3 regions of the Streptomyces sp. ATCC 21386 genome follow, and region 1 is predicted to be linked to each of the others. Evidence: riboswitches for the same ligand, from Rfam matches in the RefSeq annotation. Region 1 holds a riboswitch; each other region holds the start of a gene.
What was found. Region 1 has a riboswitch for cobalamin ahead of metE (5-methyltetrahydropteroyltriglutamate--homocysteine S-methyltransferase). Riboswitches for the same ligand answer to the same signal wherever they lie in the genome.

Region 1 (9,429 bases):
AGGTGACCAAGCACCCCCGCACCGGCGTACCGCACATCACGCTGCTTTCCGGTGCCGATCGCTGCGGAAAGAGGTGATGATTCCTTGACGACGGCCTGATGCGCCGCGTGTTGCATGAAATGCCGAGGAGATTTCCTCGCCATGCTCGCCATGCTCGGAGCCTGAATTCGGCACACCCGAATTCGAATCGGAACGACCCGAATTCGGCTCATGACCATACATACCGGAGTCGATGTGAATGCTCTGCGGCAGGCACCCGCGCCCGCAGTCGCCGAAGCCCTCAAGGACATCGCGTCCCTCGGTTCCTTCTTCTCGATCGAGCTCGGCGGCCCGGACGCCGGATGGCACCCCGTCGAGGAGGCGTACGCCCGCGGCTTCGCCGACCTGGTCACGGCGACCGCCGACCGCTACGCCACCCGTGAACTGCGCATCGGCGCCTCCATCGTGCAGCTCGGACACGCCGCGCGCCTGTGGTCACCAGTGCTGGCCTGCACCGTCGTACACGGTATCGTCCCCGACCTGACCCGACTGTTCCGCGCGGACGACGGCCCCGCACTGCGCCTGCCCGCAGTCCCCGACGGCTGGTACGCGCCCGAGATTCCGCAGCTCACGGACCTGCTGTACGAGATGGTCATGACCCGGCATCTGGATGCGCTGGCCGCCGGACTGCGCGTCAAGGTGGCCCCCGGACTGCTCGCCGGGAACGCGGCCTCGGCGCTCGTCGAGGCGGCCCGCGCCGTCCTGGCGGCCAGAGCGGATCTGCGTGACCCCCTCGCCGATCTCGTCGCCGGCCTGCTCAACACCGGCCGGCTGGCCGGTACCGGCAAAGTCATCGGACCCGATCTCGGCTTCCGCAGGCGTAGTTGTTGTCTGTATTACCGGGTGCCTTCGGGAGTGAAGTGCGAAGACTGCTCGCTGGCCGGATGAATTCCTCGGATCCCGACCGGAAACGGGTATTGAGAATTCGATTCGGCCGCCCGAGGCTAGCGTCCGTTCGGGAGCGAATCCGCAGGGGAGCACCAGGACGACGTCCGGACGGAGCGCGGCCAGCGCCTCGGTGTCGAGGGTGTAGAGGGACGACCCTGAGTGCGCCGAACCGCCGACGGCGTCGGAGATCTCACGGCTGGTGAGGTCGTCCGGGGTGAACTCCGCACCCGTCACGACCGGTACGCCGGTCACCGCCGCGGGTGGCCAGTCGCACTCGTGGGTCCGGCCCACCAGCCGTTCGACGAGGCCGAGCTCGGCCACGATGTTGGGCCCTCTTCATGCCTTGGTCGTGGCGGCGCCGCGCGTCCGGGGCCGGGACGCTCGTGGCGTCCCGGCCCACTGGGACCTACGGTCAGCAGGCGGGCAGCTCGCCTCTGACCGTGCGGGCGGCGGCGACCAGGTTCTCCAGGGAAGCCCGGGTCTCGGGCCAGCCGCGGGTCTTCAGGCCGCAGTCGGGGTTGACCCACAGCCGTTCGGCCGGGATCGCCTTCAGGCCCGTGCGGAGCAGCCCGGCGGCTTCCTCGGCGCTGGGGACGCGCGGGGAGTGGATGTCGTAGACACCCGGGCCGGCCTCGCGCGGGTAGCCGTGGGCGGCCAGCTCCCGGGCGACCTGCATGTGCGAGCGGGCTGCCTCCAGGCTGATGACGTCGGCGTCGAGGTCGTCGATGGCCTGGACGATGTCGCCGAACTCGGCGTAGCACATGTGGGTGTGGATCTGGGTGTCCGGGCGGACGCCGGCGGTGGTGAGCCGGAAGGCTTCCGTCGCCCATGCCAGGTAGCGGGCGTGATCCGCGGCGCGCAGCGGCAGCGTCTCGCGCAGTGCGGGCTCGTCGACCTGGATCACCGAGGTGCCCGCAGTTTCCAGGTCGTTCACCTCGTCGCGGAGGGCGAGGGCGACCTGACGGGCGGTCTCACCGAGGGGCTGGTCGTCCCGGACGAAGGACCAGGCGAGCATGGTGACCGGCCCGGTGAGCATGCCCTTGACCGGCTTGTCGGTGAGGGACTGGGCGTACGACGTCCAGCGCACCGTCATCGGCTCGGGGCGGGAAATGTCCCCGGCCAGGATCGGCGGGCGGACGTAGCGGGTGCCGTACGACTGGACCCAGCCGTGCTGCGTGGCCAGGTACCCCGTCAGCTGTTCGGCGAAGTACTGGACCATGTCGTTGCGTTCGGGCTCGCCGTGGACGAGGACGTCGATTCCGGTCTTCTCCTGGAAGGAGATGACCTCCTGGATCTCCGCCTTGATGCGCTCCTCGTAGCCGGCGGTGTCGATCCGTCCGGCGCGCAGGTCCGCCCGCGCGACGCGCAGTTCGCCGGTCTGCGGGAAGGACCCGATGGTGGTGGTCGGCAGCAGCGGCAGGCCGAGATGGGCGCGCTGGGCCGCGGCGCGTTCGCCGTACGGCTGGGAGCGGCGCGTGTCGGCGTCCGTGACGGCCTCGGCGCGGTTGCGTACGGCCGGGTCGCGGGTGATCGGGGAGCCGGCGCGGGAGGCCAGGTCGGCGCGGTTGGCGGCGAGTTCGGCCGTGATGGCGTCGGTGCCCTGGGCGAGGCCGCGTGCGAGGGTGACGATCTCGGCGGTCTTCTGCCGGGCGAAGGCGAGCCAGCGCAGAATCTGCGGCTCGATGTCCCGTTCCAGGCCCGTGTCGAGGGGCACGTGGAGGAGGGAGCAGGAGGCGGCGACGTCGACCCGGTCGGCGAGGCCCAGCAGGGTGCCGAGGGTGGAGAGGGACTTCGCCAGGTCGTTGATCCAGATGTTGCGGCCGTTGACGACACCGGCCACCAGGCGCTTGCCCGGCAGCCCGCCGACGGCGGCGAGCGCGTCGAGGTTGGCCGCGGCGGCCTCGGTGAAGTCCAGGGCGAGTCCCTCGACGGGGGCCTTCGCCAGGACGGGAAGCGCCTCGCCGAGCCGGTCGAAGTACGAGGCGACCAGCAGCTGCGGCCGGTCGGTCAGCGCCCCGAGGTCGCGGTAGGTGCGCTCGACGGCGTTCAGTTCCGCAGGGGTGCGGTCCTGCACGAAGGCGGGCTCGTCCAGCTGGACCCACTCGGCGCCGGCCGCGCGCAGGTCGGCGAGGACCTCGGCGTACACCGGCAGCAGGCGGTCGAGGAGGGTGAGCGGTTCGAAGTCCGCGGGGGCGCCGGGGGCGGGCTTGGCGAGGAGGAGGTAGGTGACGGGGCCGACCAGGACCGGGCGGGCGGTCAGGCCCAGCGCCAGGGTCTCCTTGAGCTCGGTGACCTGCTTGGTCGAGTCGGCCGTGAAGACGGTGTCCGGGCCCAACTCGGGCACGAGGTAGTGGTAGTTGGTGTCGAACCACTTGGTCATTTCCAGCGGGGCGACGTCCTGGGTGCCACGAGCCATGGCGAAGTAGCCGTCAAGGGCGTCGGCCTCGACGGCGGCGCGGTGGCGGTCGGGGATCGCGCCGACCATGACGGTGGTGTCGAGGACGTGGTCGTAGTACGAGAAGTCGCCGGTCGGCACCTCGTGGATGCCGGCGTCGGCGAGCTGCCGCCAGTTGGCGGCACGCAGGTCGGCGGCGGTGGCGCGGAGGGCGTCGGCGGTGACGCGGCCCTTCCAGTACCCCTCGATCGCCTTCTTCAGTTCCCGGTTCTGACCCTGGCGGGGGTAGCCGTACACGGTGGCCCGTGCTGCCGCGGCTGCGGACTTGCTGGTCACGGAGATCTCCTTCGCGAGACGATTCCCTGAGATCCCGGAGACGGGACGAGAACGCGAAGGGATGACGAACCGGACGGAACCGACCTCACGCGGCACAGCGCGGTCCTCCGCCTGGTATGTACGCCGACCCGCCCTCGAGGTCACCGAGATCTCCGCGCGCGGAACGGTCCGCGCACGGGCAGTTGGCAGGTCTTCGGACTCGCGGGCACGTCCTCGTCGTTCACCGAGGAGGACACCTACTGGCCGTCGCTTCCCGGGCCCGGTACGTCGGACCCAGTGCGTATGACGGCGGTCGTTCCCGCTCACCGCTGCGGGGCAGTCCCGGATTCCCACCGGGTTCCCTCTTGCGACACCCCGCCTGGCGGACGGGGCGAACCAGCTGCTCCGGCCACCCTACGGGGTGTCGCCCGCGGGGCAAGGGAGCGGTCCAGGATCTGGAAGGTGACACGGAGCACGTCGGAGGAGGAGGAGAGGAGGAGGGCGGGAACGACGGCGAGGGGCGGGAAGCGCCGCACTCGCGCTTCCCCGCCCCTTCCCAGTCGCGCCGCGCGGGACCCTCACCCCTCGCGGCGGTGCGGGCCCCTCAGCCCGCGTCGTACCAGGCCCTCAGCCCTGGTCGTAGGTGTGGAAGCCCCGGCCGGTCTTGCGGCCCAGCAGCCCTGCCTCCACCATCCGCTGGAGCAGCGGGGGAGAAGCGTAGAGGGGTTCCTTGAACTCGTCGTAGAGCGACTCGGCGATGAACGCGACGGTGTCCAGGCCGATCAGGTCCGCCAGCTTCAGCGGGCCCATGGGATGGGCGCAGCCGAGCTCCATGCCGGAGTCGATATCGGTGGCGGTGGCGAAGCCGGACTCGGCCATCCGGATCGCCGACAGGAGATACGGGACGAGGAGCGCGTTGACGACGAAGCCCGCCCGGTCCTGGGAACGGATCACCGTCTTGCCGAGGGCCCGGGTCGCGAAGTCCTCCACCGCGACGGTCGTCGCGGCCGACGTGTGCAGCGAGGTCACGACCTCCACCAGGGGCAGTACGGGCACCGGGTTGAAGAAGTGCAGGCCCACGACCCGGTCCGCGCGGCTCGTGGCCATGCCGAGCCGCATGATCGGCAGGGAGGAGGTGTTGGTGGCGAGCACGGCCTCCGGATCCTCGACGATCTTGTCGAGGGCAGCGAAGATCTCGGTCTTGGCGTCGGCGTTCTCGATGACGGCCTCGACGACGAGCTGGCGGTCGGCGAGGTCGTCCAGGCTGCTGGTGAGGACGAGCCGGGCCAGGGCGTCGCCGGCGGCTTCCCGCGTCAGCTTGCCCCGTCGTACGGCACGCTCCAGGGAACCCGCGATCCGGTCGCGGGCGGCGCGGGCCGCGATGGCGTCCGCCTCGCAGACCACGGTGTCGAGCCCCGCCCGTGCGCACACCTCGGCGATGCCTGCGCCCATCTGTCCGCCGCCGACCACGCCGACGCGTCCGATTGCCGCGCTCATGCCTGGGCCTCCGTCCGTCGCACCAGGTGCCGGGTGTAGGCGTCCGGTGTGAAGAACAGCGGCAACTCGCTTGCCAGCGCGGTCCGTTCGAAGAGGGCGCGGATGTCGTCGACGGGCGCCCACGGGTACTCGGCGCCGAGCGCTGCCACCTCGTAGTCGAGGATCTCCTCCACTGTCGCCCGGTCGATGACCCGGTGCCGCAGCCACTGCCAGATCTGCACGCGGGCGATCTCGGCGGTGGCCGCGTCCTCCATCAGGCCGTTGATGGCAACCGCGCCCTGCCCGCGCAGCCAGGCGGCGAAGTAGCGCAGCGCGACGGAGACGTTGGTGCGGATCCCCTCCAGGGTGGGCGGGCCGCTGATCCGGCGCACCGACAGCAGGTCGGCCGGGGTCACCTCGACGTCGTCGCGGGTTCGGTCCAGCTGGTGAGGGCGTTCGCCGAGGACCCCGTCGAAGACCTCGCGGCAGACGGGGACGAGTCCCGGATGGGCGACCCAGGAGCCGTCGAAGCCGTCCTCGGCCTCGCGCTCCTTGTCCAGCCGGACCTTGGCGAGCGCGGCCTCGTTCGCGGCGGGGTCCTTGCCGGGCACGTGGGCGGCCATGCCGCCGATGGCGTGGGCGCCGCGCCGGTGGCAGGTGCGGACGAGGAGTTCTGTGTAGGCCCGCATGAAGGGGGCCGTCATCGTCACCTTCGCCCGGTCGGGGAGGAGGAAGTCGGTGCGGTGGCCGAAGGTCTTGATCAGGCTGAACAGGTAGTCCCAGCGACCGGCGTTGAGCCCCGAGCTGTGCTCACGCAGCTCGTAGAGGATCTCCTCCATCTCGAACGCGGCGGTGATCGTCTCGATGAGAACGGTGGCCCGGATCGTGCCGCGCGGGATACCGAGCAGCTCCTGGGCGAGCACGAAGATGTCGTTCCAGAGGCGGGCCTCGTAGCGGTTCTCCAGCTTGGGGAGGTAGAAGTACGGGCCGTACCCGGCGTCGATCTGACGCTGGGCGCAGTGGAAGAAGTACAGGCCGAAGTCGACGAGGGCGGCGGGCACGGGCCGGCCGTCGTACGTCAGGTGCTCCTCGTCGAGGTGCCAGCCGCGCGGCCGGACCATGATGGTGGCGAGCTGTTCGCCCAGCCGGTACTCCCTCCCCTCGGGCGTGGTGAAGTCGATACGGCGCTCGATGGCGTCGAGCAGGGTGAGCTGGCCGCCGATGACGTTGTCCCAGAGAGGCGCGGTGGCGTCCTCGAAGTCGGCCATCCACACCTTGGCGCCGGAGTTGAGGGCGTTGACGGCCATGCGCCGGTCGGGCGGGCCGGTGATCTCGACGCGCCGGTCGGTCAGACCGGGCGCGGGCGGCGCCACCCGCCAGGTCGGGTCGTCGCGCACAGCGGCCGTGACCATGGGGAAGTCGAGAGGCGAGCCCGATGCCAGTCGCAGTACCTGCCGACGGCGTTCCTTCATCAGGTCCCGCCGACGCGGCTCGAACGCCTCGGCCAGCCGGCCGATGAACTCCAGGGCGGCGGGGGTGAGGATCTCCTCGTGCCGGTGACCGGGGGCGGCGAGGACACGGACGTGGTGGATGAGTGCGGTGGTGGACATCGGGCTCTCCTGAGGGATGGGAGCGGAGGGAGACGGAGACGGTTCGTCCCCCTCCGCTCGGCCGAGGGCCGGCCGGACGGCGGGTGTCCGGCCCGGCGGCCTAGTGGAACTGCTCTTCCTCCGTGGAACCGGCCAGCGCGGTCGTGGAAGAGGCAGGATTGACGGCCGTCGACACCAGGTCGAAGTAGCCCGTGCCGACCTCACGCTGGTGCTTGACGGCGGTGAAGCCGTGGGCCTGCGCGGCGAACTCCCGCTCCTGGAGGTCGACGTAGGCGGTCATGCCGTGCTCGGCGTAGCCGCGGGCCAGGTCGAACATGCCGTGGTTCAGGGAGTGGAACCCGGCCAGCGTGATGAACTGGAACTTGTAGCCCATCGCCCCCAGCTCCCGCTGGAACTTGGCGATCTGGTCGTCGTCCAGCGCGGCCTTCCAGTTGAAGGAGGGCGAGCAGTTGTACGCCAGCATCTGGTCCGGGTACTGGGCGTGGATGGCCTCGGCGAACTCGCGGGCCTGGGCGAGGTCGGGGGTGCCGGTCTCCACCCAGATGAGGTCGGCGTACGGGGCGTAGGCCAGGCCGCGGGCGATGACCGGCGCCATGCCGTTGTGGACCCGGTAGAAGCCCTCCGCCGTCCGCTCACCGGTGACGAACTCGGCGTCGCGCTCGTCGACGTCGCTGGTCAGCAGGTTGGCGGCCAGCGCGTCCGTGCGGGCGATGATCACGGTCGGTGTGTCGGCGATGTCGGCGGCGAGCCGGGCCGCGTTGAGGGTGCGGATGTGCTGGGACGTCGGGACGAGGACCTTGCCGCCGAGGTGGCCGCACTTCTTCTCGGAGGCGAGCTGGTCCTCGTAGTGGATGCCGGCCGCGCCCGCCGCGATCATGCCCTTGGTCAGCTCGAAGGCGTTCAGCGGGCCGCCGAACCCGGCCTCGGCGTCGGCGACGATCGGCGCCAGCCAGTCGGTCGAGCTGTCACCCTCGCTGGTGGCGATCTGGTCGGCGCGCAGGAGGGCGTTGTTGATCCGACGGACCACCTGGGGCACGGAGTTGGCCGGGTACAGGCTCTGGTCGGGGTAGGTGTGCCCGGCCTGGTTGGCGTCGGCGGCGACCTGCCAGCCGGAGAGGTAGATGGCCTGGAGCCCGGCCTTGACCTGCTGCACCGCCTGGCCGCCGGTGAGCGCGCCCAGCGCGTGGATGTAGTCCAGCTCGTGCAGCTGGCGCCACAGCCGCTCGGCGCCGCGCCGGGCCAGGGTGTGTTCCTCACGGACGCTGCCGGAGAGCCGTACGACGTCCTCGGCGCTGTAGGTGCGCTCGATGCCCTGCCACCTCGCGTCGGTGGCCCAGCGCCTGGCCAGTTCCTCGGCCGCCTGCGTCGTCGCTTCTGCCATGACTGTCACCGTTTCCTCGGTCTGTACTGGCTGCCAATCCCGCCGTCCGGATGAACAGAGGTGGCACTGCGTGTCGTCTTGCTGGGATGCGGCCCGCCGTCACCCCGGAGGGCGAAGGTGAGCAACGCTGCCGGCGTGGTGCGCCGCGGATGCCGGGATCTCCGACGTCAGGGCAGTGAATCGTGCCCCGGGTTCCGGGCGGTATCGGCCGGGTCCGGCGGGCCGCACTGAAACTCTGGCATTGGCACTGAGTGCCATCAACCGTGGAACAATGCCAACTTCTGCGAATCTTCTCGCCGCGGATTGCCAACTTTGCGAAGGTCTGAGTGGCGGGTTCGTCCCGTACGCTGACCGGGTCGGGACGCCTGGTGGGAGGAACGCGGGTGAGCAAGACGTACGCGGGTGCGCGGCTGCGGCGGCTGCGTGAGGAGCGCCGTATGAGCCAGGCGGAGCTGGCCCGCGTCCTGGGTATCTCGCCGAGCTATCTGAACCAGATGGAGCACGACTCCCGCCCGCTCACCGTGCCCGTCCTGCTCCGGCTCACGGAGACCTTCGGCGTCGACGCCGCCTTCTTCTCCGAGCGCGACACCGCCCGCCTGGTGGCCGACCTGCGCGAGGCGCTGACCGGGGAGATCGCCGCTTCCCGGGTCTCCCCGTCCGACCTCGCCGAACTGGCCTCGCGGATGCCCGCGGTCGCCCAGGTCCTGCTCGACCTGGGCCGCCGCAACCAGCGGCTGGCCGAGCGACTGGCCGGGGCGGCGGACGGCCGGGGCGCAGAGCGGGAAGCCGCGCCCTCACCGCACGAGGAGATCCGCGACTTCTTCTACCGCCGTCAGAACTACCTCCACGACACCGACCTGGCCGCCGAGCACCTGGCCGAGGAGATCGGTGTCCGGCCCGGCGAGGTGATCGGGGCCCTCACCGCGAGACTTGCCGGGACACACGGGATCCGTCTCGCCGCGGAGTCCGGCGAACGGCTGCACCGCTACGACGACCGAACCCGCACCCTCCACCTGTCCTCGCGGCTGCGGCCCGGTCAGCGCGCCTTCCGCATGGCGACCCAGCTGGCCCTGCTGGAACACGGCGAGGAGCTGGGCCAGCTGGCCGCGGAGGACTTCGAACCCGGCTCGCAGGCTCACGCGCTGGCCCGGATCGGGATCGCCAACTACTTCGCCGCCGCGCTGATCCTGCCGTACACCGTCTTCCACACGGCCGCCGAGGAGGTGCGTTACGACATCGAGCGGCTCACCGACCGCTACGGACTCGGTTACGAGACCGTCTGCCACCGCCTGAGCACTCTCCAGCGGCCCCGGCTGCGCGGGGTG
Region 2 (9,429 bases), 3.1 Mb from region 1:
GACCAGCGCTACACCGGCGACCGTGAGCTGGAGAGCCCCCTCGGCGCCGTCCAGATGGGTCTGATCTACGTCAACCCGGAAGGCCCGAACGGCAACCCGGACCCGCTCGCCGCGGCCCGCGACATCCGTGAGACCTTCCGCCGCATGGCGATGAACGACGAGGAGACCGTCGCCCTCATCGCCGGTGGCCACACCTTCGGCAAGACCCACGGCGCCGGCCCCGCGGACAACGTGGGCGACGACCCCGAGGCCGCCTCCATGGAGCAGCAGGGCCTCGGCTGGAAGTCCACCTACGGCACGGGCAAGGGCGGCGACGCCATCACCTCCGGCCTTGAGGTCACCTGGACCACCAAGCCGACCCAGTGGAGCAACGACTTCTTCGACATCCTCTTCGGCTACGAGTGGGAGCTCACCCAGAGCCCCGCCGGCGCCAACCAGTGGGTGGCCAAGGACGCGCAGGCGATCATCCCCGACGCCCACAGCGACGCCAAGAAGCTGCCCACGATGCTCACCACCGACCTCTCGCTGCGCTTCGACCCGATCTACGGCGAGATCTCCAAGCGCTTCCACGAGAACCCCGACCAGTTCGCGGACGCCTTCGCCCGCGCCTGGTTCAAGCTGACCCACCGTGACATGGGCCCGAAGTCGCTGTACCTCGGCCCGGAGGTCCCGGCTGAGACCCTGATCTGGCAGGACCCGCTGCCGGCGGCCGAGGGCGAGGTCATCGACGCCGCCGACATCGCGGCGCTCAAGAGCAAGCTGCTCGCCTCGGGTCTGTCGGTCTCGCAGCTCGTGTCCACCGCGTGGGCGTCGGCCTCCACCTTCCGCTCCAGCGACAAGCGCGGCGGCGCCAACGGTGCCCGCATCCGTCTGGAGCCCCAGCGCGGCTGGGAGGTCAACAACCCGGACGACCTGCGTCACGTCCTGAGCGTCCTCGAGGGCGTCCAGGCGGAGTTCAACTCCGGCGCCAAGAAGGTCTCCCTGGCCGACCTGATCGTCCTCGGCGGTGCCGCCGCGGTCGAGAAGGCCGCCGAGGACGCCGGCTACCCGGTCGAGGTGCCCTTCACCCCGGGCCGCGTGGACGCGACCGAGGAGCACACGGACGCCGAGTCGTTCGCCGCGCTGGAGCCGACGGCCGACGGTTTCCGCAACTACCAGGGCAAGGGCAACCGCCTGCCCGCCGAGTACCTGCTGATCGACCGGGCGAACCTGCTCTCGCTGAGCGCCCCCGAGCTGACGGTCCTCGTCGGTGGTCTGCGCGTCCTGGGCGCCAACCACGCCCAGTCCACGCACGGCGTCTTCACCGACACCCCGGGTGTGCTCACCAACGACTTCTTCGTCAACCTGCTCGACCTGGGCACGACCTGGAAGTCCACCTCCGCCGACCAGACCCTCTTCGAGGGCCGTGACGCGGACACCGGTGAGGTCAAGTGGACCGGCACCCGCGCCGACCTGGTCTTCGGCTCCAACTCCGAGCTCCGTGCCCTCGCCGAGGTGTACGCGAGCGACGACGCCAAGGAGAAGTTCGTGAAGGACTTCGTCGCGGCCTGGGCCAAGGTCGCCGACCTGGACCGGTTCGACCTGGTCTGATCACCCCGAGCCGATCGGACCGGTCCTCCGATCGACCTGGTCCGATCGGCCCGAGCACAGCGGCCGGGCCGGCTCCTCACGGGGCCGGCCCGGTCGTTTCGCGTGCACGTCGGCCGCCGTGGGCAGCCGCTGTTCAAGACGGCCGCGGCGGCCCTCATCCCGGCCGGTCCGGCGGACGGCCCGACCGCGTGGGGGCGATGACGAGTTCCTCGACGACCGTGCGCGCGGGGAGCGTGGCGCACAGCAGGACGGCGCGGGCCACGTCCTCCGGCCGCACCATGGCGGCCCGTCGCTCGGCGCTCGGTGGTTCCGGACGGCTGTCCAGGACCGGGGTGTCGACCTCGCCCGGCAGGACGCAGGTGGCCCGGACCAGGTCGTCGCGGTAGGTGTTGCGCAGATAGGCCATGAAGTTGCGCACGCCCGCCTTCGCCGCGCCGTACGGGGCTCCGCCGAGGGGCGTGGGCCGTACGGCGGCGAGCGAGGAGATCGTGATGATCGAACCGCCCCCGCGCTCCAGCATGTCCGGAAGGACGGCGCGGGTGAGCAGATAGACCGCGGTGAGGTTGACGTCGACCACGGCGTGCCACTCGTCCTCGCCGAGCCGGCGGACGTCACCGACCCGGCCGGCCGCGCCGGCGTTGTTGACGAGGACGTCCACGGGGCCCGCAGTGTCCCGGGTCCAGCGGATCAGCTCCCGCACCTCGTCGGCGTCCTCGACGTGGGCCGGGCGGGCGAACGCGGTGCCCCCGGTTTCCGCGACGGCGGCGGCCACCTCGGCGAGGACATGCGGCCGTCGTCCGACGAGGACCACGGTCGCGCCCTCCTCGGCGAGCATCATCGCGGTCGCCCGGCCGATGCCGGTGCCGGCCCCGGTGACCAGTGCGGTCCTCCCGTCGAGCGGTCCTGTGCGCCTCCGGTCCGGCTCTCCCATGTCCGTCAGCCCTCTCCACCGTGAACTCACCTCCACCACAAGGAAGTTCACCGTGGACAGGGAGCGCCGGTCAACGGGTCGGCAGCCGGACGCCCAGCTCGTCCGCCACCGACCGCAGCAGCGGCACCAGAGCGTTCCGTCGCCGCCTTCGAGACCGCGCGGGACCGTACGGTCTCCTCCAAGGTGCTGCTGGATCTGTCCGAGCGGACGTGAGCGGGCGTGAGCGGGCGTCAGACCTCGGTGAAGGTCCACAGCAGGTTGGCGCTGGTGCCCCAGGTCCACTGTTTGGCGAGCGAGCCGGAGGGGACGTTCCCGCCGCCGTCGAGGACGAGTTTCGTGGTGCGGTTGGCGAGGGAGTGACGGCCGTCGCCCCGGTGGATGATCAGCCACTGCTGGTCGGTGCCGCCGTGCCAGACCGCCTGCTTCACGGGAGCGCCCTCGCCGGTGGCGCCGCGGCCGTCGGCGACCAGGCCGTTGGCCCGGTTCACCAGCTTGTAGTAGCCGTCGCCGACGTGCACGGCGTGCCACTGCAGGCCGGTGGAACCGTCCCACGTCCCCTGCTTCAGGTCGGCGCCGGCGGGGACGTCTCCCCCGCCGTCCAGGGCGAGTCCGTTGGTGACGTTGGTGATCCGGAACCAGGCGGACGGGGCGAGCATCACCCTCAGCGAGGTGATCCGTTTCCGGACCCGTGCGGTGTCCTCGGTGAACGTCCACGACCTGCCGGTGAAGTCGTCGCCCGAGTAGCCGACCAGCTCGTGGCCCGGGGCGAGCTTCAGGGAGGAGAGGGTGCCCGGCGCCAGGCCGGCGAGGCCCAGCTGTTCGGCCGTGTGCTCGCCGAGGGCCAGGACGGCGCTGTCACCGCGGTAGCGGCTGTCCTCGAAGACCAGGGCGCCGGTGGCGGGCCGCAGGACCGGGATCCGGCCGGAGAAGCGGAACTTGAGGACGTAGGCGGGGGCCTCGAAGGGGGCCGTCGGGGGAAGGGTCACCTTCAGCCCGGTCGGTCCCTGGACCGGCGTGTCGAGGTCGATGTACGTACCGGCCGTCGCGTCGAGGAGGCGGACCGAGGCCAGCGAGTCCAGGTCGATCCGGTCCGAGCCGAGCGTCCTGAGCGTCAGCGAACCGCCGGGCCAGCCGAGGACCGTCGCGTACAGGACGGTGCCCGCCTTGTCCCGGGTGAAGCGGATGTCCTGCGGGGTGCCGGCGGTGGGCCGGGTGAAGGAGCCGCCGCCCATCTTGGTGGGCCCCTCGCCGTACGCGGTCCAGGCGCGGGTGCCGTAGATCGACTCGCCGAAGCGCTTCAGGTAGTCGCCGATGCCGAGCAGGAGGTCGCGCTGGCCCTGCGGAATGGTGCCGTCGGCCTGCGGAGCGATGTTGAGCAGCACGGTGCCGTTCTTGCTGACGCGGTCGACGAACGAGTGCAGCATCTGCGCGAGCGAGTAGTAGCCGATGCCCTCGGTGTAGCACCAGCTGGAGTCGGAGATGCTGTCGTCGGTCAGCCAGTAGGGCGCGGTGAGGTCGGCGGGGCCGCCGCGTTCGTAGTCGAAGACCGAACCGTGGCTGTTGAAGCCGTCCTTGTAGGTGGCGACGACCTCCTTGCCCCATTCGTCGGCCTGGTTGAAGTAGTACGCGAGGAAGTTCAGCCGCTGGGTCTCGTCGATGTGGTCGAGCCGCCAGTCCTGCCACAGGATGTCGGGCCGGGACCGGTCGACGACCTCCTTGAGCTTGTCGTACCAGAGCTGGTTCTCCGTCTCCGGACTCAACTGCCCGTACAGCTTCTTGAGGCTCGAGTCGGACTGCGGGGGCGCGAACTCGAAGAAGCCGGTGTGGTTGTACGCGTGGTGCATGGCGACCAGGAGCTTCAGCTTCCTGGCGCGGATGGCGTCGGTGAAGAGCTTCAGCAGGTCCAGGCGCGGCCCCTTGGCCACGGAGTTCCACTCGTTGACCCGGCTGTCCCACATGGAGTAACCGTCGTGGTGCTCGGCCACCGGCCCGGCGAACCGCGCGCCCGCGTCGACGAAGAGCCGGGCCCATTCGTCGGGGTCGAAGTTCCCGCCCGCCGACTTGAGCTTCGGCGCGAACTCCACATGGCGGCCGGCGAGATCGTCGCCCCCGTCGATGAACCGGTGGTACGGCCAGTCGGCCGGGTCCCCGTACGTGGCGACGTGGTGCCGATGGGCCCGCTCGTCAGGGTTGTACATGTTGCGCGGATACCACTCGCTGTCGTACGCCGGGACGCTGAACGCCCCCCAGTGGAAGTAGATGCCGAACTTGGCGTCCCGGAACCACTCGGGGGCGGCGGGGTGCCGGTTCACGGACTCCCAGGTCGGGGTGTAGGCCCTCGGGGCGGTGGGTGAACCCCCGGCCGCGAACGCGTCGTCGGCCCCGGTGGCCGCGACGACGGCCGTGGCACCGGCCATCAACGTGCGCCTGCTGATCGATTGCGACATAACCACGAACCTCAGGCATGCGGACCATCACTGTCAACGGTCACACAGTGATGAATAGCCCTGCAAGACCATGACATTTTTCTGTTTTGCGCCACTGAATACCGGTTGATCCGAGGTGAGACATCACATGTCTGCGACGGTGACGGCGTCGGCTGTTCTCCCCCGGGGACGAAGGTCGGCGCTCCGGCGGTCAGCGGTAGAGGGCGGGGCGCATGACGAGTTCCACCTCCGTGCGGACGCCCTCGCTCTGGGCGCGGACGCCCGCCTCGGAGACCGCGGCGACGGCGTACCCGTCCCAGGTGCCGGGTCCGGTGACCTCACCGCGCCGGGCGGCGTCCACCCAGGCCTGGACCTGTCGGTCGTAGGCGTCCTCGAACCGTTCGAGGTAGCTCGGCGTGATCGTGCCGCCCCAGCGGCCCGCCGCGTTGACGAGCATGTCGCGTCCGTCGCCGATGCGGGCCGTGCCGTCCTCGCAGACGGCCTCGGCCTGCACCTGGTACCCGTAGCGGGCGCTGAGGAAGATCTCGACGTCCACCACCGCGCCGCCGTCGGTCTCGAAGACGACGAACTGCGGGTCGCTCAGGCCCTCGGGGGCGTGCGCGGACGGCCGGGGCCGCAGCACGGTGACGGCGGTGATCTCCTGCCCGAGCAGCCAGCGGGTGACGTCCATCTCGTGGGCCACGGAGTCGTTGAGGGCCATGGCGTCGGTGAAACCGGGCGGGGGCTCGGCGTTGCGGTGCCGGTGGTGCAGCAGCAGCGGCCGGCCCAGGTCGCCGCTGTCCAGCAGGGCCTTGAGCTTGACGTACTCGCGGTCGTAGCGGCGCATGAAGCCCACCTGGACCCGGCGGTGGCCCAGGCGCTGCTCCGCCTCCAGCAGCCGGAGCGCGGCGGCGGGGTCCGGAGTGAGGGGCTTCTCGCACAGCACGGGCAGGTCACGGGCGAGGGCCACGAGCACGTCCGCCTCGTGGGCGGGGCCCGGTGAGGCGACGAGGACGGCGTCGACGCCCGGTGCGGCCAGCGCCTCGACGGTGTCGCCGTAGGCCGCGCACCCCTCGACGCCTGCGGCGACCGCCCGGGCCCGGTCGGTGTCGAGGTCGACGACGGCCGCCACATGGGCGCCGCTGATCACCTCGGAGATCCTGCGCACATGGTCGGCGCCCATCCGGCCGGTGCCGACGACGGCGACACCGAGGGAGTCCTGCACGGACATGGCGTTCCTTCCTTTCGTGGACCGCTACGGCCCCCGGGGCAGGGGCACACCGGGTCTCGGTCTCCCCTCGGGAGCCCTGCTTCACGCCTGTGCGGAATATCGTTTCCCCTCGCGACGATCACCGGTTAGGCTCCCCCGGCGCACGTCAGGCGTGTGCACATCAAGGTGGGGGCACGGGGGCATGGCCGACGATTTCGCCGATTCCGGAGCGGTTTCGAGAGCGAGTTCGAGAGCGGAAACGGAAACGGATTCTGCAGCGGATCCGGGGACGGGCGTGGGAGCCGATCCGGAAACGGGACACGGGGCGGATCCGGAACCGGGCCCCGGGGCCGGTGCGCGACGCGGCTCGGCGAAGGAGATGGGTACGGGCGGCCAGGTGGTCTCGGCGGTGGCGACCGTCGGTGTACTGCTGGGCGGGTTGTGGTTGCTGGGTGACCTCCTCGACACGACCCCCGAGACCGTGGGGCCGGCCGTCTGCTCGTCGTCGTCGGACGACCCCTCGCCGACAGGACGGGGCAGGGTCTCCGGTGCACAGCTGTGCGCCGCGCTGAACCGCGCCGACCTGCCGGAGCTCCTCGGGACGCCCACCGAGCAGGCCGTCATCGCCTCGGGCAGCGAGAACGAGTCCACCTGGTTCGACGGCACCAGGACCGTCACCCCCGAGGCGACCGTCGAACTCGACACGTACACCGTGGAGATCTCGGCGTCGTACGAGGACCTCCCGGTCGCCGAGGCGGTCGGCTACCTGGGATCCGGCGTCGAGACCAGGAAGGTCCTCGGGCACTCGGCGGCCCTGTACTCGGGCCGGACCATCGGCATCTCGTTCCGCCTCGACGGCAGCGACTCGCAGTCCGCCCCCGGCGGCGTCTCCCGTCAACTGCTGGTCGCGACCGACGCGAAGGACAGCGGCAGCACCTTCGAACTCGTCATCTACCGTCAGGACTCCCAGATTCCGGACGACGCGGCGCTGTTCCGTGTCGCCGAGAAGGTCCTGCCGACGCTCCCGGGCTGGAAGCCCGCGACCTGACGGGCCCCGGAAGCGCGTGTGATAGCTTGCCGACGCCAGTCGAACCCATGTGCGCACACATAAGTACGCGTACGGGTCAGGGAATCCGGTGCGAATCCGGAGCTGACGCGCAGCGGTGAGGGTGACGGGCGGGACAACGGCCACTGGACGGCGGTCACATCGCGGTCCGGGAAGGCGTCTCGTCCGGGTGACCCCGAGTCCGAAGACCTGCTGGCGGTCCCCGGCACCGAGGGGTGCCCGGGGAAGCACCGTACGACCGGGCTTCGCGCATGAGCCCTCGACGCCGAAGGAAGTCCCGTGCCGCTCGCACGCCCCGTCCGCCATGCCGTCCCGTTCCTGACCGCCGGTGCCCTGTTGCTGACCGGCTGCGGGGGCTCCGGTTCCACAGCGTCGCCGGACCGGGGTCCGGCTCCGGGCGGATCCGCCGGTCATCCGGTGACGCTCGACAACTGCGGGCGCGAGGTGCGGGTCGACAGCCCGCCCGAACGCGCTGTCTCCCTCAACCAGGGCACGACCGAGATCCTGCTCTCCCTCGGGCTCGCCGACCGTGTGGTGGGCACCGCCACCTGGACCGATCCGCTGCCGAAGGGGCTCGAGAAGGCCAACGCGAAGGTGCCCCGCCTCGCCGATGACGCACCCTCCTTCGAGAAGGTCCTCGACGCCGAACCCGACCTCGTCGTCTCCTCGTTCGCCTCCACGCTAGGCAAGGGCGGAGTGGCGACCCGGGAGGAGTTCGAGAAGCTCGGCGTGCCCACGTATCTGTCGCCGTCGGACTGTGTGGGCAAGGACAACAGCGGGGACGGCGACGGCGTCCGCACCGAGCCGCTGACCATGGAGACGGTCTACGGCGAAATCCGCGATCTGGCCCGGATCTTCGGGGTCGAGGAGCGCGGCGAGAAGCTGGTGGCCGAGCTGCGAACCCGGGTCAGGAAGGCGACCGCCGGACTCGACGCGCGCGGGGTCACTGTCCTGTACTGGTTCGCCAATGACCAGTCCCCGTACCTCGCCGGGTGCTGCGGCGCCCCCGGGATCATCACCCGTGAACTGGGCGCGAAGAACGTCTTCGACGACACCGACGAGGAATGGCCCCAGGTCAACTGGGAGACCGTCGCCGACCGCGACCCGGACGTCCTCGTCGTCGGGGACCTGGTCCGCAAGCAGCAGACGGCCGAGACGGCCGCGAAGAAGATCGAGTTCCTGGAGTCCGACCCGGTCACCCGGAACATGACGGCGGTGCGCGAGAAGCGGTACGTACGGCTGCCGGGCCAGGCCATGAACCCCACGATCCGCACCGTCGAGGGCGTGGAGAAGCTCGCGACGGCCCTGCGCGAGTACGGCCTCACGGGATGACGGGCCCGGCACCCGACACGGTGGCCGGCACCGAGCCTGTGGCCGACCGGGTGACCGGAACGTCGGCCCCGGCCAAGGCGCGCCGGACGGCAGCGGCGGGGGCCGTCGGTCGGAGGCTTTGGTGGGGGTCGGCGTGGTCGGCCGGGGGCGCGGTGCTGTGTCTGTCCGTGGCCCTCGCGATCACCATCGGGCCGGCCGACATCGGCGTGGTCGACGTGTGGTCCACGGTGGTGGCCCATCTCGGCTGGGGGCACACGGAGTTGACGCCCATCCGGGACGGCATCGTGTGGAACCTACGGCTGCCACGCACCCTGCTGGCCGCCGTGTGCGGGGCCGGACTGGCCGTGTGCGGCGCGGTGATGCAGTCCCTGCTGCGCAACCCGCTCGCCGACCCCTTCGTGCTCGGTGTCTCCTCCGGCGCGTCGACCGGCGCGGTCGTGGTCGTCGTGCTGGGCGCGGGAGGCGGCGCGCTGTCGGTCTCCGGTGGCGCGTTCCTGGGCGCGGTGGCCTCCTTCGGCCTCGTGCTGCTGCTCAGCCATACCCTCGGCGGCACCACGGACCGGGTGGTGCTGGTGGGGGTCGCGGCCATGCAACTGTTCTCCGCGCTCACCTCCTTCATCGTGATGACCGCGGCCGACGCCGAGACGACCCGCGCGGTGCTGTTCTGGCTGCTCGGCTCGCTCAGCGGTGCCGGCTGGACGGACGTGACGGTGTGCCTGGCGGTGCTGGTGGCGGTGCTGCTGGTCTGCCTGGGGCACACCCACGCGCTGGACGCGTTCGCGTTCGGGCAGGACGCGGCGGCCTCGCTCGGCGTCTCCGTGGCCCGCGTCCGGCTCGTCCTGCTGTGCGCCACCGCCCTGCTCACGGCCGCCCT
Region 3 (9,429 bases), 1.9 Mb from region 1:
CCCGTGGTGTGGGAACTGTGACCGGCACGGACGACACCGACGCCTGGACCGTCGACGCCCACCACCACGTCTGGGACCTCTCCGTCCGCGACCAGGACTGGATCACCGGGCCCGAACTGGCGCCGCTGCGCCGCGACTTCACCCTCCGCGAGCTGGAGTCCGCCGCGAGCATCGCCTCCGTCGCCGCCACAGTCCTGGTCCAGACGATCACCGTGCCCGAGGAGACCCCCGAGTTCCTGGCACTCGCGGCCGGCAGCGACGTGGTCGCCGGGGTCGTCGGGTGGACCGACCTCACCTCTCCCGCCGTCGCCGACGCGCTGACCGATCTGCGTGAGGGCCCCGGCGGGGAGTACCTGGTGGGCATCCGCCACCAGGTGCAGGGCGAGCCCGACCCCCGCTGGCTGACCCGCCCGGACGTGCGGCGGGGCCTCGCCGCGGTCGCGGACGCGGGACTCGTCTACGACCTCGTGGTCCGGCCACACCAGCTCCCGGCCGCCGTGGAGGCGGCGGCCCGCCTGCCCGAACTCATCTTCGTCCTGGACCACTTGGGCAAGCCGCCCATCGCCTCCGGTGAACTGGAGCCGTGGGCGGGGCAGATCCGGCGGCTCGCCGCCCTGCCGAACACCGTGTGCAAGCTCTCCGGCCTGGTCACGGAGGCGGACTGGCACTCCTGGCGGGTCGCGGACCTCGTCCCGTACGCCGACACCGTGCTGGACGCCTTCGGCCCCGAGCGGCTGATGTACGGCTCCGACTGGCCGGTCTGCGACCTCGCCTCCGACTACGTCGAAGTCCTGGACGTCGCCGACGCGTTGATGTCCGGACTCGGTGAGGCCGAACACCGGCAGGTCTTCGCGGGCACGGCCGTCCGTGTCTACGGCCTGCGGATCTGAGGCTGCGGCAGGAACGGCCCCGGCCCGGTGTCCGACCCCGCCAGGGCCGCCAACTCGTCCGGTGTGCGCGGACCTGACTCCTCATCCGCCAACAGCCCCTGCTCGCGCAGGAGTCGGGCCACCACGACACCCCAGGGGAGCCGAAGTCCCGCCTGCTGGAGGAGATCCGTACGGGCGAGCATCTCGGCCACCGGGCCCGTGCGCGCGCCGGAGGGGGTGAGCAGCGCCGCGTCGTCGGCCCAGCGCAGCGCGAGGTCGACGTCATGGGTGGCCATCACGACGGTGGTGCCGGACCGGCGCAGCTCGTCCAGGGTGGCGAGGAGCCGCTCCTGTCCGTCCGGGTCGAGCCCGGCGGTCGGCTCGTCGAGGATCAGGACCCGGGGCCGCATCGCGACCGCCCCGGCGATGGCGGTCCGCTTGCGCTGGCCGTAGGAGAGCAGATGGGTCGGCCGGTCGGCGAGGGCGGCGATACCGAGCGCGCCGAGTGCCTCGTCCACCCGGGCCCTCACCTGCGCGTCGGGCAGCCCTAGGTTCAGCGGTCCGAACGACACGTCCTGCGCGACGGAGGCCGCGAAGAGCTGGTCGTCCGGGTCCTGGACGACCAGCTGGACCGTCGTCCGCAGCCGGGTGAGGCCCTTGCGGTCGTACGACACCGGCCGGCCTTCGACCGTCAACTCGCCCGAGTGGGGCCGCAGTCCGCCGCTGAGCAGGCGCATCAGCGTCGTCTTGCCGCTGCCGTTGCGGCCCAGCAGGGCGAGCGCGCGCCCCGCGCGCACCTCGAAGTCGAGTTCGCTGAGCACGGGCGGTCCGTCCTCGTACGCGAACGACGCGCCCCGCAGGGCGACGAGTACGGGCTCGCTCATGTCAGCGGCCTTTCCAGGACGAATCCAGTACGAGGGTGAGGGCGGCCACGGCCGCCAGCAGCGCGGCACTGGCCATGGTGAATCGCACGGACACCCGGGCCTCGGGCACCAGGACGCGCAGGGTGCCGTCGTACCCGCGCCCGGCGAGCCCGGTCTGCAACCGCGCCGCCCGGTCGAAGGCCCGGACGAACGCGGTGGCGCCGAGCCCGGCCAGGGAACGCCAGGTGGCGGCCCGGGTGGTGTGCCCCAGCCGCGCCGCCTGCGCCTCCCGGATCCGGCGCACCGAGTCCAGGAGGAGGAAGCTCATCCGGTACGTCACCAGCGCCACGTCCACGACCGGCGCGGGCACCCCGGCCCGGACCAGCCGGGGCAGCAGGTCCGACATCGGGGTGGTGAAGGCGAACAGGAGGACGCCGAGGGAGGCGGCCGAGGTACGCAGCAGCAACTCCCCGGCGCGGACCGCTCCGCCGTCGGCCGGGGTGACGAACCCGTCCGGCCCGCCCACCTGGACGAGCAGCGGCAGCGCGCCGGTCACGCAGAAGCCCAGCGGCACCCGGTAGGCCCGCCACAGCCGACGGCCGGGCACGCCCGCGGGGCCCAGCAGCACGACGAGCGAGGTCAGCAGCACCAGGGCCGCGCCCGGCCAGGGCGGCAGGGAGATCGCGAGCACGGTGAGGCCGAGCCCGAGGACGGCCTTGTCCACGGGATGACGGCGGCGCCAGCGACTGCTGTGCGCCGCCGCGTCGATCGGCAGCACCCGGGTCAGCCCCGCCCGGCCGGGTCGGCCCCGGAGCGGCTGGAGGAGCCTGCGTCGCCGGTCGGGTCGGAGGCGCCGGACGCCCCCGACGCGCCCTTCGCCACCGCGGCCGCCGGCACATGCGCCGCCGGGCCGGACGCGCTCGCGGTCGGGGCCGCTACGGTCGCGTCCACCGGCTTCTGCGCAGCCTTGTCGGCCTCCCCGGCCGCGTCCAGCAGGGCCCGCGCCCGGGCCTCGCCCTGGCGCCGGCCCCGCCGGACGCCGAAGTAGTAGGCGAGGACGCCCGCGCCGAGGGCGGCCTGGAGGGAGAAGAGCGCCGACTCGATCTCGCCGGAAGGCGGTTCGTAGAGAGGGGAGAACCACGGCTCGTAGTCCGGCTCGATCTCGGTGATCGCCGTCTCCGCCTCGCCGTCGGCGCCCGAGAACGGCTGCTCCTTGTGGTCGCCGAGGCCGAGGGCCAGCGGCAGGACCGCGAGCGCCGCCACGACGAGCAGCAGCAGTACGTTGATCTTCGTGTTCCGGCTCATCGGGCCACCGCCTCGGTCTCGTTCTCCGTCCCGGCACCGGCGCGGCTCCGCCGGTCGGTCAGGAGCACACCGAGCCGGGTGAGTTCGCCCTTGCTCGACTGCACCAGCAGGCGCATCACCAGCACGGTGAGCAGACCCTCGCTGACCGCGAGCGGGATCTGGGTGACCGCGAAGATGGAGCCGAACTTGCCGAGCGCGCCCAGGAAGCCGCTGCTCGGGTCGGGGAAGGCGAGCGCCAACTGCAGGCTGGTGGCGCAGTAGGTGACCAGGTCGGCGACGAACGCGCCGAAGAACACCGTCACCATCAGCGGCACGCCGAAGCGTCGCAGCAGCCGGTAGACGCCGTACCCCGCCCAGGGGCCGGCGATCGCCATGGAGAAGACGTTGGCACCGAGCGTGGTCAGACCCCCGTGGGCGAGCAACAGGGCCTGGAAGAGCAGGGTGATGGTGCCGAGGACCGCCATGATCGGCGGCCGGAACAGGATGGCGCCGAGACCGGTGCCGGTGGGGTGGGAGCAACTCCCGGTGACCGACGGCAGCTTCAGCGCGGACAGGACGAAGGTGAAGGCACCCGAGGCACCGAGCAGCAGCGTGCTCTCGGGGTGCTCCCTGACCTCACGGGTGAGTGCCCGTACTCCGTGGACGACGAACGGCGCGGACGCGACGCCCCAGGCGATCGCGTGCGCCGGAGGAAGGAAACCCTCGGCTATGTGCATGGCTCAGCAGACCCTCTCCAGCACCTCGTGGATGGTTGACGCGCCTTGGCCGGTCTCCTGGCTTACGGGTGACACCGCCCGTGCTCCGCCTTCCCGGGTCCGAAGACCCAGTGGCTGTCCGTGAGGACCGGAGCCGGACTTCCCGATCACAGTGGCGAGGGCCGCACCGGCATCACACCGGATTTCCCGTTCACCAAGGCGTGGTGACAGTAGTGCCCCGACAAGGACGCTGACAAGCGGAGGCGAGGGGTGCGCGGGCGCCGTGCGACAGCTCACACCCGGGCGCACGCTCCGGCGCACGCCTCGCGCGTCGGTGGGAGCTCGCGGCCTGACCGACGGCCCTGCCCGTCCTGTTCGCGGCCGGGACGTCGCTCCTCGACACCGTGGACGGCTCGTTCATGAACTTCGCCTACGGCTGGGCGTTCTCCCAACCGGTCCGCAAGGTCTACTACAGCCTCACCGTCACGGGCCTGTCCGTGGCCGTCGCCCTCGTCATCGGCTCGGTCGAACTCCTCGGCCTCGTCGCCGAGAAGGCCCCTCTGCACGGCACCTTCTGGTACCGGGTCGCCGGCCTCGACCTCAACACCGTCGGCTATGCCGTCGTCGGCCTCTTCCTCGTCACCTGGGCGGTCGCCCTGCTGGTCTGGCGGTTCGCGCGGATCGAGCAGAAGTGGACGACCGGCTGGCCGCCGCACCACGGCCCACACCCTGGTACGCGTGCAGCCCGTCAGTGCGCGTGCAGCCCGTCCGCGAGATGGCCGTGGCTGTGCCGCCACCCGGCCCGGACGTGTCGGGCGCCCACCAGATGGGGGTGACCGGAGGGCAGCCCGGCGTGCACGTGGGACGTCGACGACGCCGGCCACAGCCGTACGGCCGTCAGCGCCGCGCCCAGCGCGAGCGAGCCCAGGGCGAGCACCGCCCAGTTCAGCCCGGCCGCAGCCCCCAGCCATCCGGCCAGCGGATACGTCACCAGCCAGCAGCCGTGCGAGAGGGAGAACTGGGCGGCGAACGCGGCCGTACGCTCCCCGGGCGCCACCGAGCGGCGGACGAGACGCCCGGCCGGAGTGAGCACCGCAGAGCACGCGGCACCGAACGCGGCCCAGAGCGCCAGTAGCGCGGGCAGCCGCCAACTCCCGCCCTGTGCGGCGGTGACGGCCCCGAGCCCGGCGAAGACGCCGGCCAGCGACAGGGCGCCCGGCAGCATCACGGCACGGTCCGGGACCTTCTCCAGCACCCGGGGCAGCACCAGCGCCACGGCCATCGACCCCGCCCCGTACGCCCCGAGCGCCAGTGGCAGGGCGCCCGCGGACAGGCCGAGCACATCACGGACGTAGACGACGGAGTTCACCGTCACCATCGCCCCGGCCGCCGCGACCGCGAGGTTCAGGACGAGCAGGGCCCGCAGCTCGGGGACGCCGAGGAAGAGGCGCGTCCCGGCGGTGGCCCTGGCGTACGCGCCGCCCGCGCGCGGGGTGGTGACGGCGGCCCGCTCGGGCAGGGCGGTGGAGACGACCAGCGCGGCCGAGGCGAGGAACCCGAGGACCGTGCCGGTGAACAGCCCGTCGTAGGTCGTCACGGACAGCAGTGCGGCCGCGAGCGCGGGGGAGAAGAGGCTCTCCAGGTCGTAGGCGAGCCGGGACATCGACAGGGCCCGGGTGTAGTCGCGTTCCTCGGGCAGCACATCGGGGATGACGGCCTGGAACGTGGGAGTGAACACGGCCGACGCGGACTGCAGGAGGAACACCAGGACGTAGACCTGCCAGACCTCGCCTACGAACGGCAGGGACACGGCGATCCCCGCGCGCACCAGGTCCGCCGTCACCATCAGGGTCCGGCGCGGCAGCCGGTCGGCGACCGCGCCCACGACGGGGGCGATCACCACGTACGCCACCATCTTGATCGCGAGTGCCGTACCGAGGACGGAACCGGCGTCGGCGCCCGCGAGGTCGTACGCCAGGAGCCCGAGCGCGACGGTCGCGAGCCCGGTCCCCACCAGGGCCACGACCTGGGCGGCGAAGAGCCGCCGATAGGCACGATGACGCAGTACGGCAAGCATGACCAGATGATAACCATCATGTGCGCACCTATGCACATGATGGCGGGAGGGGAGCCCGCAGGGGCGCAGGGATATGCGCGACCAGCACCCACGGACCCGCACCCCAGAGCCCACCTCCCCGCACCCTCGGCGGAGCGCCTACGCTGGGCGCATGCCTGAACGCCATGCCGTGTCACCTGCGTCCGGTGCGCATCTGCGCGCCCCCGACGGCGCACGGCTCACCGAGGCGACCGGAGTGTTCGCGATGCTCTCCGACGTCACCCGGCTGCATCTGCTGTGGCTGCTCGCGCAGGGCGAGTCGGACGTCGGCTCACTGGCGGACCGCTGCGAGGCGTCCCGCACGGCCGTCAGCCAGCATCTGGCGAAGCTGCGGCTCGCCGGGCTCGTGGACACCCGCCGCGAAGGCCGTCACATCTACTACAGCCTCGCCGACGGGCACCTCAAGCGCCTGGTCGTGGAGGCGCTCAGCCACGCAGACCACCGGGTCAGCGGCCAGGCACCGCACGACTGAGATCGGCTCATGACCGCCGGACATCCACCGTCCCCTCCGCCGTCTCCCGACCGCGTGCGGCCGGACCGCCCCGGTGCCGGACGGGTCGGCGCCGTGGCGGCCGGGCTGACGGCCGGGCTCCTGCTGTTTCCCGGCCTGGTCCCCAACTCCGGGGGCCGGCTGGGCAGTCTGCTGGAGGCGTTCCTGCCCTGGCTCGGCCTGGTGGTCGTGGTCCTGCTCGGCGTGGGGCTCCTGCACCGCTCGGCCGTCACGCTGCTGGCGCTCCTGCTTCCGGCGGCGGCCTGGACGTACACCTTCGGCGGTCTGCTGCTGCCCGCCGCGTCGGCCGGGGCGCGGGACCTCGTCGTGGTCCAGCACAACGTGAGCGACGAGAACACCGACCCGGCGGGTACGGCTCGCGCCCTGGCCGATGCCGGGCCCGACCTCATCGCGCTGGAGGAACTGGTGTCCTCGGCGCTGCCGGTCTACGAGAGGACACTTGCCCGGGAGTACCCGCACCACGCGGTCCGCGGCACCGTCGGACTCTGGTCGCGGCATCCGCTCACCGGGACCCGTTCGCTGGACATCAAGCCCGAGGGGATCGAGGAGGACTGGCGCCGCGGCCTCAGGACCTCCGTCCGTACGCCGCACGGCGACATCGCGGTGTACGTCGCTCACCTGCCGTCCGTCCGCCTCGGGGCGGGCGGGCTCGCGTCGCGGTGGCGTGACGAGAGCGCCGGCCTGCTGGGCCGGGCCGTCGCCGCCGAGACGCGGAACCCGGTGGTCCTCCTCGGCGACCTCAACGGCACGGTCGACGACCGCGGCCTGGCACCGCTCACCACGCGCATGAACGTGGCGGAGCGCGGCTTCGCCTTCAGCTATCCCGCCGGTCTCCCGCTCGCCCGGATCGACCAGGTCATGGCCCGCTCGGCGACCGTCGCCGACATCCGTGCCCTGCCCGCGACCGGCAGTGACCACCTGCCCGTCGCCGCCCGGATCACCCTGGACTGACCACCGGCCCGATGGACTCCAGCGTCGGCACGACCTCCTCGATCGAGCCGTCAGCCGCGAACACGAGCCGGTCCAGGGTGGATTCACGGCGGACGCCGTCACCGCGCGGGGTGCCGGGGCCCGGAATCGCGAACCGGTGGTAGCAGATGAACCAGTCGTCCGTGCCGGGGACGTTCACGACCGTGTGATGGCCGGTCGCGAGGATCCCGTGCTCGGGGCGCTTGCGCAGGATCACGCCCTTCTCGGTCCACGGGCCGAGCGGAGAGGGGCCGGTGGCGTAGGCGACGCGGTAGTCCTCGCTGCGGGTGTCGTCCTCCGACCACATGTAGTAATAGACACCCCGTCGCTTGAGGACGAAGGCGCCCTCGCGGAAGTCCTTGGGTGTGAACCGCCTTACCTGCGCCGGGTCGAAGGAGACCATGTCCTCGTCGAGCGGGACCCCGTACGCCTCGCTGTTGCCCCAGTAGAGATACGCGGTGCCGTCGTCGTCCGTGAAGACGGCCGGGTCGATCATCTGCCCCGCGTAGTCGTCGCGCCCGATGAGCGGCCGGTCCAGGGCGTCCCGGAAGGGGCCGGTGGGGCTGTCGGCGACGGCCACACCGATCTGCTGGTCGGCGCAGAAGTAGAAGTAGTAGGACCCGTTCCGTTCCCCGGCGGCCGGGGCCCAGGCGTGGCGCTCCGCCCAGCTCACGTCCGACTCCAGGTCGAGGGCGACGCCGTGGTTCTCCCAGGTGACCAGGTCGTCGGAGGAGAACACCTCGAACCGGGTGCCGCCCCAGCCCTCGAAGCCGTCCGTCGTCGGATAGATGTAGTAACGGCCGTGGAACTCCTGGATGTTGGGATCGGCGTACAGCCCCGGCAGCAGGGGGCTGCGCATCGGCACCGCCTCGACCGTCCAGGTGCGAGCGGTGCCGTCGGCCGCCGTGACGGTGTAGCTCCGCGGGGTGCGGAAATCGCGTTCGGTGCCCGACGGCGGGTCGATCCGTGAGTCCGCCGACAGATCGAACTCCGGTGCCAGACGGGTGAGTTCGGTGCCCGGGTGCAGAGGCAGGACTACCTTCGACGCGGTGTCGTCCACGAGCGCGTATGCCTTCATCCCGTCCGGCACGGTGGCGTCGACCACGGACGCCGGCGGCGCGTACCCGGTGAGGAGCCGCTCGTATTCGGCCCGCGTCACGGGCAGCACCGAGCCGTGCCGCGCACCGGGCGGCAGCGCGAACTCCTCGCAGGGCGTCCACTTCCCGGAGTCCAGATCGGTGGTCTCGAAGGGCACGTAGCCGCGGCCGCTGAACTCGTCGACGAACAGGTACCACCTGCGGTCGTCCGAGTTCGACCTGAAGACGATCGGCCCCTCACCCTGCTCCACGGCCCCGTGACCGATCCGGTCGGCCACGAAGTCGTACGCGGTGTCGCGCAGCCCCGGCGACTTCTCCGCGGTGATGAACTTGCCGCCGGGCGCGGCGGGGGAGTGGGCCCGCTCGTCCTTGGTGAAGCGGTAGTAGGTGCCGTCGTGCCGGACGACGGTCGAGTCGATGACCGAGTGGCCGGGATCGTGCCACAGGCGGGGCTCGCTGAAGACACGGAAGTCACGGGTGGTCGCGTACAGCATCCTGTTGTGGGTGTCGGCGGTGTGGTCCGGGTCGTCCTCCGCGTACAGCTTCGACGCCCAGAAGACGACGAACGCGCCGAGCTCCGGGTCGTGGACGGCCTCGGGCGCCCAGACGTTGCCGGCCGTGTCGGGGGCGACGCGCACCAGCCGGCGGTCGGTCCAGCGCACCAGATCGGTGCTCTCCCAGACCATCAGCGAGGTGCTTCCGGTGCGCTGCACCCGGTCCCAGTCGCCGTGCGGCTCCCCGTGCATCCTGAGGTCGGTGGCGATCAGATAGAACCGGTCGCCCTCCGGGGCGCGCACGAGGAACGGGTCGCGCAGCCCGCCCGTCCCGAGGTCCGAGGAAAGCACCGGCGCCCCGCCGTTCAGTTCACGCCAGCGCAGCGGGTCGTCGCCCCGGCTGAGCGCGAACCTGATCCGCTCGCCGTCCGGGCTGCCCTCGCCGGTGAAGTAGACGAAGACGTATCCGGCGTACTCCTGCAAACCGACCTCCAGCGCTGCGGCCTTTTG

Region 2: it holds a riboswitch for cobalamin, as region 1 does, so the genes downstream of both, GWK25_RS26900 (ABC transporter substrate-binding protein) here and metE (5-methyltetrahydropteroyltriglutamate--homocysteine S-methyltransferase) in region 1, are expected to answer to the same signal.
Region 3: it holds a riboswitch for cobalamin, as region 1 does, so the genes downstream of both, GWK25_RS21645 (energy-coupling factor ABC transporter permease) here and metE (5-methyltetrahydropteroyltriglutamate--homocysteine S-methyltransferase) in region 1, are expected to answer to the same signal.

Annotation. Positions count from the first base shown of each region.
Region 1 is NZ_JAAVVL010000001.1:3,175,590-3,185,018, forward strand. It holds gene GWK25_RS13865 (ABC transporter ATP-binding protein) at 1-77, shown strand, start outside; gene GWK25_RS13870 ((2Fe-2S)-binding protein) at 211-927, shown strand; gene metE (5-methyltetrahydropteroyltriglutamate--homocysteine S-methyltransferase) at 1,340-3,658, opposite strand; cobalamin riboswitch at 3,839-4,038, opposite strand; gene GWK25_RS13880 (3-hydroxybutyryl-CoA dehydrogenase) at 4,265-5,134, opposite strand; gene aceB (malate synthase A) at 5,131-6,723, opposite strand; gene aceA (isocitrate lyase) at 6,824-8,104, opposite strand; gene GWK25_RS13895 (short-chain fatty acyl-CoA regulator family protein) at 8,488-9,429, shown strand, end outside.
Region 2 is NZ_JAAVVL010000001.1:6,255,331-6,264,759, forward strand. It holds gene katG (catalase/peroxidase HPI) at 1-1,590, shown strand, start outside; gene GWK25_RS26880 (SDR family oxidoreductase) at 1,745-2,521, opposite strand; gene GWK25_RS26885 (alpha-L-fucosidase) at 2,752-4,968, opposite strand; gene GWK25_RS26890 (Gfo/Idh/MocA family protein) at 5,159-6,178, opposite strand; gene GWK25_RS26895 (DUF6215 domain-containing protein) at 6,537-7,205, shown strand; cobalamin riboswitch at 7,225-7,435, shown strand; gene GWK25_RS26900 (ABC transporter substrate-binding protein) at 7,503-8,555, shown strand; gene GWK25_RS26905 (iron ABC transporter permease) at 8,552-9,429, shown strand, end outside.
Region 3 is NZ_JAAVVL010000001.1:5,073,901-5,083,329, forward strand. It holds gene GWK25_RS21620 (L-rhamnose mutarotase) at 1-21, shown strand, start outside; gene GWK25_RS21625 (amidohydrolase) at 18-890, shown strand; gene GWK25_RS21630 (energy-coupling factor ABC transporter ATP-binding protein) at 872-1,753, opposite strand; gene cbiQ (cobalt ECF transporter T component CbiQ) at 1,755-2,510, opposite strand; gene GWK25_RS21640 (energy-coupling factor ABC transporter substrate-binding protein) at 2,516-3,037, opposite strand; gene GWK25_RS21645 (energy-coupling factor ABC transporter permease) at 3,034-3,753, opposite strand; cobalamin riboswitch at 3,783-3,988, opposite strand; partial or broken gene GWK25_RS21650 (HoxN/HupN/NixA family nickel/cobalt transporter) at 4,095-4,436, shown strand; gene GWK25_RS21655 (MFS transporter) at 4,481-5,809, opposite strand; gene GWK25_RS21660 (metalloregulator ArsR/SmtB family transcription factor) at 5,961-6,320, shown strand; gene GWK25_RS21665 (endonuclease/exonuclease/phosphatase family protein) at 6,330-7,310, shown strand; gene GWK25_RS21670 (family 43 glycosylhydrolase) at 7,297-9,402, opposite strand.